One region of the Candidatus Sarcina troglodytae genome, then DNA from elsewhere that is predicted to be linked to it. Evidence: predicted binding sites of a transcription regulator. Region 1 holds the regulator's gene; the other holds the start of a gene.
What was found. The regulator HrcA, encoded in region 1, represses chaperone genes, less so after heat shock. The targets are predictions, from matches to a motif close to TGTTAGCACTCNNNNNNNNNGAGTGCTAACA.
Positions count from the first base shown of each region.

Region 2: groES (co-chaperone GroES) is a predicted target of HrcA. The motif match lies at 3,727-3,757, and genes of this name have one in related genera.

Region 1 covers NZ_CP051754.1:1,808,209-1,814,285, reverse strand. The annotation lists gene lepA (translation elongation factor 4) at 1-119, shown strand, start outside; gene hemW (radical SAM family heme chaperone HemW) at 262-1,395, shown strand; gene hrcA (heat-inducible transcriptional repressor HrcA) at 1,567-2,589, shown strand; gene grpE (nucleotide exchange factor GrpE) at 2,633-3,244, shown strand; gene dnaK (molecular chaperone DnaK) at 3,271-5,121, shown strand; gene dnaJ (molecular chaperone DnaJ) at 5,239-6,077, shown strand, end outside.
Region 2 covers NZ_CP051754.1:1,999,615-2,005,691, reverse strand. The annotation lists gene gltA (NADPH-dependent glutamate synthase) at 1-972, shown strand, start outside; gene HH195_RS09260 (hypothetical protein) at 1,081-1,380, shown strand; gene HH195_RS09255 (C-GCAxxG-C-C family (seleno)protein) at 1,401-1,826, shown strand; gene HH195_RS09250 (DNA-3-methyladenine glycosylase family protein) at 1,817-2,752, shown strand; gene HH195_RS12720 (TIGR01906 family membrane protein) at 2,749-3,390, opposite strand; gene groES (co-chaperone GroES) at 3,797-4,081, shown strand; gene groL (chaperonin GroEL) at 4,126-5,751, shown strand.

The sequences.
Region 1 (6,077 bases):
ATATCTCAAGAAAGAAGAAACTTCTTGAAAAACAAAAGGAAGGTAAAAAGAGAATGAGACAGTTAGGTTCTGTCGAGGTTCCACAAGAAGCGTTTATGGCAGTTTTAAAAGTTGATTAGAGTTTATTAATATTATTTAGTAAAGCTATATTTGTTGATTTCAATAAGTATAGCTTTTATTTTAAATTTTTTGGAATTTTAATAGAAAATATGCTTAAATAATATTTTAATAATAAATTATATTTAAAAATTGGAGGTAAATATGAAACATTTAGGGCTTTACGTGCATATACCATTTTGTAAGCAAAAATGTTATTATTGTGATTTTGCATCTTTTGCTGGAAAAGAGAGTATGCAAAATGATTATATAAAAGCATTATGTAAAGAAATTAGAAAAACATTTAAAGAAATAGATGAATATATTATTGATACTATATTTATAGGTGGTGGTACACCTAGTATTTTAAGTGTTGAAAATATGAAAATTTTATTTAATGAAATAGATAAATTAAATAAATCTTTGGATGTAGAATATTCTATGGAGTGTAATCCTGGAAGTTTAAACGAAAAAAAATTAAAAACTATGAAAGAATATGGAGTAAATAGAATAAGTATAGGTCTTCAAACAACTCAAGAAAAACTTTTAAAATCGATAGGAAGAATACATACATTTAATGATTTTAAAAATACTTTTGAATTGGCAAGAAAAGTAGGTTTTAAGAATATAAATGTAGATTTAATATTTGCTCTTCCAAATCAGAGTTTAGATGAATTTAAAGAAACTTTAGAAATTGTATGTAAAATGAAACCAGAGCATATATCAAGTTATAGTTTGATTATAGAAGAAGGAACGGTTTTTTATAGGCTTTATGAAAAAAATAAGTTGGATGTGGTTTCTGAGGATGTAGAAAGTGATATGTATAACGAGGGTAAAAAGATATTAAAGAAATATGGATATGAGCAATATGAAATATCAAATTATAGTTTAAAAGGAAAGAAATGTAAGCATAACTTAAAGTATTGGAATATGGAAGAATGGATAGGTGTTGGAAGTAGTAGCTCATCATATGTAAATAGTAAAAGAATTAAAAATATATCAGATATAAAGACATATGTAGAAAAAATAAATAATGATGACATGTGTTATGAAGAGGTAATAGAAAATAGTGAAAATGATAATATTGAAGAATTTATGTTTATGGGGCTTAGAAAAGTAGAAGGTATAAATGAAATGGAATTTTATAAAAGATTTAATAAAAAATTAGATAATATATACAAAAATGTAATTAAAAAATATGAAAAAGAAGAATTTTTAGTTAGAAATAAGGGAAGATTATATTTAACTGAAAAAGGAATGTTAATATCAAATATTATTATGGCTGATTTCTTGATTTAAAATATAATTAGGCATAGGAAAAAAATAAGTAAAAATTAAATATACATCACTATTTGAAGTTAAATATTAAAATTTAATAAATTTAAGTATTGACAAAAAAATAAAAAAGCGATATATTAAAAAAGTAGTCGTTAGCACTCGATATTAATGAGTGCTAATAAAAGAGGTGAGATAGTGATAGATGAAAGAAAATTAAAAATTTTGCAGGCTATAGTTAATGACTATATAAATACAGGAGAGCCTGTTGGTTCAAGGACTATCGCTAAAAAACATGACCTTGGTATAAGTTCAGCAACTATAAGAAATGAAATGGCTGATTTAGAGGAGATGGGATTTTTAGAACAACCTCATAGCTCATCAGGTAGAATACCGTCAAGTAAGGGCTACAGACTTTATGTGGATAGAATAATGGAATATGAAAAGCTTAGTTTGGATGAAGAGTCTATGATAACAAAAGCTGTCTTAGATGGTGCGCTTTATGAAATTGATAAAATTTTAAAACAGGCGGGTACACTTTTATCTGAATTAACTAATCTTACATGTTTAGTTACACCACCTTCTATGCAAAAGAGTTATATTAAATCAATACAACTTGTACCTATTGAGGGCAATGATATAATATGCGTTCTATTAACTGATAGTGGAGTAATAAAAAATAATGTTATTAAAGTGAATAATATTCCAAGTTTAGAAGTATTAAATTATATAAGTCAAGTCTTAAATAGAAGATTAAAAAATCTTACAATAGAACAAATTAATCTTCAAGTTATAAATGACTTAAGAAATGATTTAGTTGGCTATGAAAATATATTTAATGCTTTGATTCCAACTTTATATGAAAGCTTGAAAGATGATGAATCTTCTAAAGTATTTATGGAGGGTACAACTAATTTATTAGACTATCCAGAATATAGTGATATAGAGAAGGCGAAAAAAATATTGTCGTTGCTCTATGATAAGGACTCTATTGAGAAACTTATAGACAGTGATGAGAATATAACTATAAAAATAGGCGATGAAAACTTTATTCCAGAGGCTAAGGAGTGTTCAGTTATTTCGGCATCTTATTATTTAGATAATAAACCAATTGGCTCTATTGCATTAATAGGACCAAGAAGGATTAATTATTCAAGAGTAATAAGTGTTATGACAGGAGTCATGAAAAAATTAAATGATGCCTTAGAGCAAAGATAATTTTTTTATAAGCAATAAGTTAAGTGAGGTGTATGTTCTAGCAATGGATAATATTAACGATAATCAAGAGGAAATAATTAATGAAAAAGTAGAACTAGATAGTCAAGATTCAGAAACTTTAAATTCTGAACAATCTAATGTAGAAGAAAATATAGAAGAAAACAATGTTTCTAATTTGGATGAATTTAAAAAATTAAAAGAAGAAAATATGACTTTTAAAGATAAAAATAAAAAATTAGAAAATGAATTAGAGGCATTAAAAGATAGATTGCTTAGACTTTCTTCTGAGTATGAAAACTATAGAAGAAGAACTGATAAAGAAAAAGAAGGAATTTATACAAATGCTTGCGAAGATATCTTAAAGAGGATACTTCCAGTTTTAGATAATTTAGAAAGAGCTGCTGTGGTTGAGGGAGATTTAGATGATATTAAAAAAGGTATAGATATGACTATCAGACAGTTTATAGATGCCTTAGAAAAACTTGATGTTGTAGAAATTGATGCAACTGGAGAGTTTGACCCAAATGTTCACCAAGCAGTAATGCATAATGAAGATGAGGCATTTGGTGCAAATCAAGTAGCTGAAGTATTTCAAAAAGGGTATAAAAGAGGCGATAAAGTCATAAGACATACTATGGTAAGAGTAGTTAATTAATAATTTAAATTTTGGAGGAATATATTATGAGTAAAATAATAGGAATTGACTTAGGAACAACAAATTCATGTGTATCTGTTATGGAAGGTGGAGAAGCTGTAGTTATAACTAACTCAGAAGGTGCAAGAACTACTCCATCAGTAGTATCTTTCCAAGCTAATGGTGAAAGATTAGTAGGTCAAGTTGCTAAAAGACAGGCAATAACAAACCCAGATAAGACTATAATTTCAATAAAAAGAGAAATGGGAACAGACCATAAAGTTACAATAGAAGGAAAAGATTATACACCACAAGAAATATCAGCAATGATACTTCAAAAATTAAAAGCGGATGCTGAAGCTTATTTAGGTGAATCAGTATCTCAAGCTGTTATAACAGTTCCAGCTTATTTTAATGATGCTGAAAGACAAGCAACTAAAGATGCTGGTAAAATAGCAGGATTAGAAGTTTTAAGAATAATAAATGAGCCAACAGCAGCAGCTTTAGCTTATGGTATAGATAAAATGGAAGATGCTCACAAGGTATTAGTATATGATTTAGGTGGTGGTACATTCGATGTATCTATCTTAGATTTAGGAGATGGAGTATTTGAAGTTGTATCAACAAATGGTGATGCTAGACTTGGTGGAGATGACTTTGACCAAAGAATAATTGATTATATAGCACAAGATTTTAAAGGACAATATGGCGTTGATTTAAAACAAGATAAAATGGCTCTTCAAAGATTAAAAGAAGCAGCTGAAAAGGCTAAAATTGAATTATCATCATCAACTCAAACAATAATAAATTTACCATTTATAACAGCTGATGCTACAGGTCCAAAACACATTGACATGACTTTAACTAGAGCTAAATTCAATGAATTAACAAGTGATTTAGTAGAAAAAACAATGACAATCATGAAAGAAGCATTAAAAACAGGAAATGTTTCAATGAATGATGTAGATAAAATACTTTTAGTTGGTGGTTCAACTAGAATACCAGCTGTTCAAGAGGCAGTTAAAAACTTTACAGGAAAAGAACCTTCAAAGGGAGTTAACCCAGATGAATGTGTTGCTATGGGTGCTGCAATACAAGCAGGTGTACTTACTGGAGAAGTTAAAGATGTATTATTATTAGATGTAACTCCATTATCACTTGGAATTGAAACTTTAGGTGGAATTGCAACTCCTTTAATAGAAAGAAATACAACTATTCCAACAAGAAAGAGTCAAATATTCTCAACAGCTGCAGATGGTCAAACATCAGTTGAAATTCATGTAGTTCAAGGTGAAAGACAAATGGCTGCTGATAATAAAACTTTAGGAAGATTTACATTATCAGGAATAGCTCCAGCTCCAAGAGGAATTCCTCAAATAGAAGTTTCATTTGATATAGATGCTAATGGATTAGTTAAAGTTTCTGCAGTTGATAAAGGAACTGGAAAAGAAGCAAATATTACAATAACAGCTTCAACAAATCTTTCAGATGATGAAATAGATAAGGCTGTAAAAGAAGCAGAAAAGTATGCTGAAGAAGATAAAAAGAGAAAAGAATCAATAGAAGTTAAAAATACAGCAGAACAAACTGTTTATCAAACTGAAAAAACATTACAAGAACTTGGAGATAAAGTTTCAGCAGAAGATAAACAAAGTATTGAAAGTAAGGTTAATGCACTTAAAGAAGTTAAAGATGGAACAGATTTAGAAGCTATAAAGAAAGCTATGGATGAATTAAATCAAGCATTCTATGCTGTATCATCTAAAATGTATCAACAAAATGGGGCAGCACAAGGTCAAGGATTTGATCCAAACAATATGGGTGGAGCAGGACAAGAGCAAGCACCTCATGATGATAATGTTGTTGATGCTGACTTTGAAGTACAAGATGATAAATAATTTATCTAGTAAAAATATTAGACCTTTGATAAAATAAAATTAATTCAAAAGGGGAGGCCAATTAGTCTTCCCTTTTGTTGAAGTTTAGGATATTTAAAAATAGGTGGTGTAGAAACAGTGGCGAAGAAAGATTATTATGAGGTATTAGGCCTTAAAAAGGGTGCCTCAGATGATGAGATAAAAAGAGCTTTTAGAAAGTTAGCATTAAAATATCATCCAGATAGAAATCCAGATAATAAAGAGGCAGAAGAAAGATTCAAAGAGTTAAATGAAGCTTACCAAGTTTTAAGTGACCCAGAGAAAAAATCTAGATATGATCAATTTGGTCATGCTGGAGTAGATGGTCAAGGCTTTGGTGGTCAAGGCGGATTTGATGGTGGATTTGACTTCTCAGAAATGGGTGGCTTTGGAGATATATTTGAAAGTTTCTTTGGAGGCGGATTTGGAGGCGGTTCATCTGCTAGAAGAAGAAATGCTCCTCAAAGAGGTTCAGATTTAGAGTATAGTTTAACTATATCTTTTGAAGAAGCTATGAGTGGGGTTGAAAAAGAGATTTCAATATCAAGAAATGAAAAATGTACAACTTGCAATGGAACAGGAGCAAAACCTGGAACATCTCCAAAAACATGTTCAAAATGTGGCGGATCAGGTCAAATAAGAGTTCAAAGACAAACTCCTTTAGGAAACTTTGTATCTAATACTACTTGTGATGCATGTGGAGGAAAAGGTCAAATAATAGAAGAAGCATGTCCAGATTGTAAAGGAAAAGGTAGAATTAGAAAACACAGAAAAATAACTGTTAAAATACCAGCAGGAGTTGACACAGGAAATGTATTACCTTTAAGAGGTCAGGGAGAAGATGGTGTAAATGGAGGACCAGCTGGGGATTTATATATAAGAATAAATGTTCAACAATCTAAAGTATTTAAGAGAAATGGTGCAGATATATACTATGA
Region 2 (6,077 bases), 190 kb from region 1:
GTTGCTATAGTTGGAAGTGGACCATCAGGTCTTACTTGTGCTGGAGATTTAGCTAAGTTTGGATATGATGTAACTATATTTGAAGCCTTACATGAAGCTGGTGGAGTTTTAGTATATGGTATACCAGAATTTAGATTGCCTAAGAATAAGATAGTTAAACGTGAAATAGAGAATGTTAAAAAATTAGGTGTAAAGATAGAAACAAACGTTATTGTTGGAAAAACGGTTAGTATTGAAAAACTTTTTGAAGAAGGATTTCAAGCTGTATTTATAGGGTCAGGGGCAGGACTTCCTAAATTTATGGGAATAAAAGGAGAGAATGCTAATGGGGTTTTTTCTGCTAATGAATTTTTAACTAGAAATAATTTAATGAAAGGTTTTGATGAAAATTATGATACTCCTATAAAAATTGGGAAAAAAGTAGCTGTAGTTGGCGGAGGAAATGTAGCGATGGATGCAGCAAGAACTGCATTAAGGCTTGGAGCGAAAGTTTCAATAGTTTATAGAAGAAGCGAAAATGAACTTCCAGCTAGAGCTGAGGAGATTTATCATGCTAAGGAAGAAGGAATAGACTTTAAAGTTTTAACTAGTCCAATTGAAATAATACAAGATGATAAAGGTTGGGTTAAGGCAATGAAATGTGTAAAAATGAGACTTAAGGGTGCGGATAGTTCAGGAAGAAAAAGACCAGTAGAGATTGAAGGATCTGAGTTTATTTTAGATGTCGATACTGTGATAATGTCCATAGGTACATCACCTAATCCAATTATTACATCTAATACTAAGGGATTAAATGTAAGTAAGGGGCAATGTATTGTAGCGTGTGAAGAAACAGGGCAAACTTCAATAAATGGTGTATTTGCAGGAGGAGATGCGGTAACTGGTGCAGCTACAGTTATATTGGCTATGGGGGCTGGAAAAAAAGCTGCAAAAGCTATAGATAAATATTTAAGAGGAAACGGTATTAAGTAGTTTTTTTGTATATTTGAATAGTGTAATTATTGGTGTATAATATATAAAACATTAATAATTGCATTATTTTTGTTTTATAAACCTATTTTTTTAGGGAGGTTTTATTAAATGGTAAATAAAATTAAAGAAAAATATAATGTTTTAAAAGTTAATACTAAAAAATATATTGATACTGCTAAAGATGTTGTGCATATGGCAAAAGAAACCATAGATACTGCAAAGGTTGGGTATAAAATTGTTAAAGAATTTAATGATTTAAACAATAGAAACATTCATGATAAAGCTAACAGTAATAATTATAATAAGGGTTATTATAAAACAAGAAATTCAAAAAGTGGTTCATACAAGAAAAGTAATATAGATATTAATAATAAAGATGCAATAGATGTTGAATTTGAAGAAGTTTAATATAGAGAAGGAAAAGAAAGATGTTAATAGATTTAATAAATAAATATTGGGATAAAAAATATGATTTAAACTGTGCTGAGTGTATGCTTTATGCTGCTAATGAAGAATACGATTTAGGGCTTTCTAAAAGAGAATTTAAAATAATGGCAGGATTTGGTGGAGGAATGGCGATAGAGGGAGTTTGTGGGGTAGCTTCTGGAGCAGTAGCAACGATAGGTATTATGTTTACAAAGGATAGAGGTCATGAAAGTGTCATAGTTAAAGAACTTACAAAAGAATTTATGCAAAGGTTTCATGAAACTTTAAAAACGTATAAATGCGATGAACTTAAGGAAAGATATAAAAAGAATGATGATAGAAGATGTATTTACATTTTAGAAGAGGCAGGAAAAATTTTAGCAAGGATAATTGAACGTGAAAGGAAAAATATAGTGAAATGGGATTAGATATACACTATTTAGATAACAAAGTAGTAATAAATAATATTAAAAACTTTAATATAAAGCAAATTTGTGAGTGCGGACAATGTTTTAGGTGGAAAAAAGAAAAAGAAAATAATTATATTGGAGTGGCTTATGGAAGAGTTATAGAAGTTCTTCAAGAGGATGATACAGTAACTATATATAATGCAAGTGAAGAAGATTTTAAAAATATATGGATTAAATATTTTGATTTAGAGAGAGATTATTCAAAAATAAAAGACATTTTATCTCAAGATGAAATTTTAAAAGTTGCACTCGAATATGGATATGGAATAAGAATTTTAAATCAGGATCCTTTTGAACTTGTAATATCATATATAATATCAGCTAGAAATAGTATACCTGTAATATCAAAAACGATAAATAATATATGTGAAGCTTATGGGAAAAAATTAGACTATAAAGGAAAGATATATTATGCTTTTCCAACAATAGAAGAGCTTTCTAAAGCTAGTGTAGAGGAAATAAAAAATTTAGGAGGCTCTTTTAGAAGTAAATATATAGTAGATACAACAAATAAGATATATATGTGCAACCTTGCTAAAGAAAAAAAATTGGATGAATCAAAAGAAATTATTGAGGAGTTGCTAGAAAAATATGATTTAGAAAAAATAAAAAATATGTCAGATAATGATTGCCATAAAGCACTTCAAGAATTTAAGGGAATTGGTGCAAAAGTTTCTGATTGTATAATGTTATTTTCTATGCAAAAATATTCTGCATTTCCTGTAGATATATGGGTAAAAAGAGCAATGATTCATTTTTATGGAGCTAATGATACATCATTAAATAAAATAAGGGTATTTGCTAGAGAAAAATTTGGGGAATTGTCAGGGTTTGCTCAACAGTATCTTTTTTATTATGCTAGAGAAAAAGGGATTAAATTTTAAAATCCCTTTTTTATTTTTATCTTATGATAATATAGTTTTAATATAAAAGAAATAAGTAAAATGATTGCTAATATAAAATATACACATATCATAAAAAATTCCTCAGGGAAGATTAATATTACAGAATCTTTTATCGGATTAAAAATCCAGTAATTATTGTTAAATAATATATTATGAAAAATAGTGAAAGATGAAGAAAAATTAGTGAACAAGGAAATAAAAAGGATGAAAATAAATAAAATAATAAAATAAAAATAATAATTAAAATTTTTAATTAAATTCATAAAAAATGATTTTTCATAAAAATAGTAGAGGATTATTGAGATAAAAATAATAATAAAAGCAATTATAAAAATTATTGAAAAAATATTTTTTACTTCTTGAAAATGAATGTAGGCAGTATTACTTATAGAAAAGTAATCTAATTCTAAATTGTTTATCCAAGGAAATCTTAAATAGTTTATAATATTTTTATAATCTGAGCATATATATTTAGAAGGTAAGTTTATTTTTAAGTTTAAATTTGTAGATTTTACAAATAATTTGTGCATAAGTATTGATGAATTCAAAACCCAAATAATAGAAAATAATATTGATGAAGTAAATAAATATATTATAAATCCAATTTTTTTTATCAAAATTAATTCTCCTTTTGTACATAAGATAAATTTATAAATAAAAAATTTTTTATTTAGTAATAATAAATTAATATGATTAGTATAAATAGAAATAGCTGTTAAAGTTTATAAGCTTTTTATGTTTGTTAATATTGTGAAAAATTAATAATAATATTATTGACATAATTTACAAAAAATATAATAAAATTATTAATTTTCTTTTAAATAGAAAAATGGAGTAAAAATAAGATAATAGGAGATAATCAATGGATTTGATTAAAAATAAAGATTTAAATTAATAAAATGCAAATCTTTACTGTTGAAATTAATTCATAAATTGTCTATTATAATATTAAATATTAGCACTATTGATTAGTGAGTGCTAAAAACTTTATGTTTAATTTGTAAATTTGAGGAGGAGTTCTGAATGAATATCAAACCACTTGGAGATAGAGTTGTTATAAAAAAATTAGAAGCTGAGGAGACAACAAAAAGCGGTATTGTTTTAACTGGTGCAGCTAAAGAAAGACCACAAGAAGCTCAAGTTGTAGCGGTAGGGCCTGGAGCTATGTCTGATGGGAAAAGAGTAGAAATGGAAGTAAGAGTAGGGGATAAGGTTTTATACTCAAAATATTCAGGAACAGAAGTCAAGGTAGAAGGTAATGAATATACAATTTTAAAACAAGATGATATATTAGCGATTGTAGAGTAATTAAAATTTAAAATAAAATTAAAGTAAATGGAGGTTTTTTATTTATGGCTAAAACAATATTATTTGGTGAAGAATCAAGAAGAGCTATGCAAGAGGGTGTTGATAAGCTAGCTAATACCGTTAAAGTGACTTTAGGACCAAAGGGACGTAATGTTATATTAGATAAAAAATTTGGTTCACCACTTATAACAAATGATGGTGTAACTATAGCACGTGAAATAGAACTTGAAGATGCATATGAAAATATGGGAGCACAACTTGTTAAAGAGGTTGCAACAAAGACTAATGATGTAGCAGGAGACGGAACAACTACAGCTACTCTTTTAACTCAAGCTATAATGAGAGAAGGATTAAAAAATGTTACTGCTGGTGCAAATCCAATGCTTATAAGAAGTGGAATAAAAATGGCAGTAGATAAAGCAGTAGAGGAGATTAAATCTATATCTAAACCAATAGAGGGTAAAGAGGACATAGCAAGAGTTGCAGCAATTTCTGCGGCAGATGAAAATGTAGGTAAGCTAATTGCAGATGCTATGGAGAAAGTGGGTAATGAAGGTGTTATAACGGTTGAAGAATCAAAATCTATGGAAACAGAACTTGATGTTGTTGAAGGTATGCAATTTGATAGAGGGTATGTTTCAGCTTATATGGTAACTGATACAGAAAAAATGGAAGCTGAATTAGATAATCCATATATTTTAATAACAGATAAGAAAATAACTAATATTCAAGATATATTACCACTATTAGAGCAAATAGTTCAAAATGGAAGAAAACTTTTAATAATAGCTGAAGATATTGAAGGAGAAGCTATGGCAACATTAGTTGTTAATAAATTAAGAGGAACATTTACATGTATTGCTGTTAAAGCTCCTGGATTTGGTGATAGAAGAAAAGAAATGTTACAAGATATAGCTATTTTAACAGGTGGTACAGTAATTTCAGAAGAACTTGGAAGAGATTTAAAAGAAACTACATTGGAAATGCTTGGGGAAGCTGAAAGTGTTAAAGTAACTAAAGAAAGCACAACAGTTGTAAATGGCAGAGGAAACAAAGAAGAAATTAAAAATAGAGTTCATCAAATAAGAATGCAAATAGAGGAAACAACTTCTGAATTTGATAAAGAAAAATTACAAGAAAGATTAGCTAAATTAGCAGGTGGTGTAGCAGTAATAAAGGTTGGAGCAGCAACTGAAACAGAGCTTAAAGAAAGAAAATTAAGAATAGAGGATGCTTTAGCTGCTACAAAGGCTGCGATAGAAGAAGGTATAGTTCCAGGTGGTGGAACAGCTTATGTGAATGTTATAAATAAAGTAGCTGAGTTAACTTCTGATGTAGCTGATGTTCAAGTAGGTATAAATATAATAGTTAGAGCTTTAGAAGAACCAATGAGACAAATTGCTCATAATGCAGGGGTTGAAGGTTCTATTATAATAGAAAAAGTAAGAAATAGTGAACAAGGCATGGGATATGATGCCTTAAGAAATGAATACAAAAACATGATTAAAGCAGGAATAGTTGATCCAACAAAAGTTACAAGATCAGCACTTCAAAATGCAGCATCAGTTGCTTCAACATTCTTAACAACAGAAGCTGCTGTAGTTGATATTCCTGAAAAAAACCCTCCAATGCCAAATCCAGCAATGGGTGGAATGGAAGGAATGTACTAAAATAAAGCGTAGGATTAGTGCATTAAATTAAATAGTAGTGTTAATAGCATATCTTTTCAAGTATTTAGGTTTTCTAAAACTTTAAAAGATATGCTTTTTTAATATAATTTTTTAATTTGATTGATAGACAATAGAATTGTTATATAAAAATAATATATGATTTAAGCATTTATAATAATAAATTGTGAAATATTTGTCGATAAGAAAGTATGTAAATGTTTTTGAAAATATAATATAATTTACTTATAAGTATTTAATATACATTTATAAAGGGGGAGGATTAAATATAAAATGTTTGATGTTAAAAGTCAATGTTTTATGTAAAG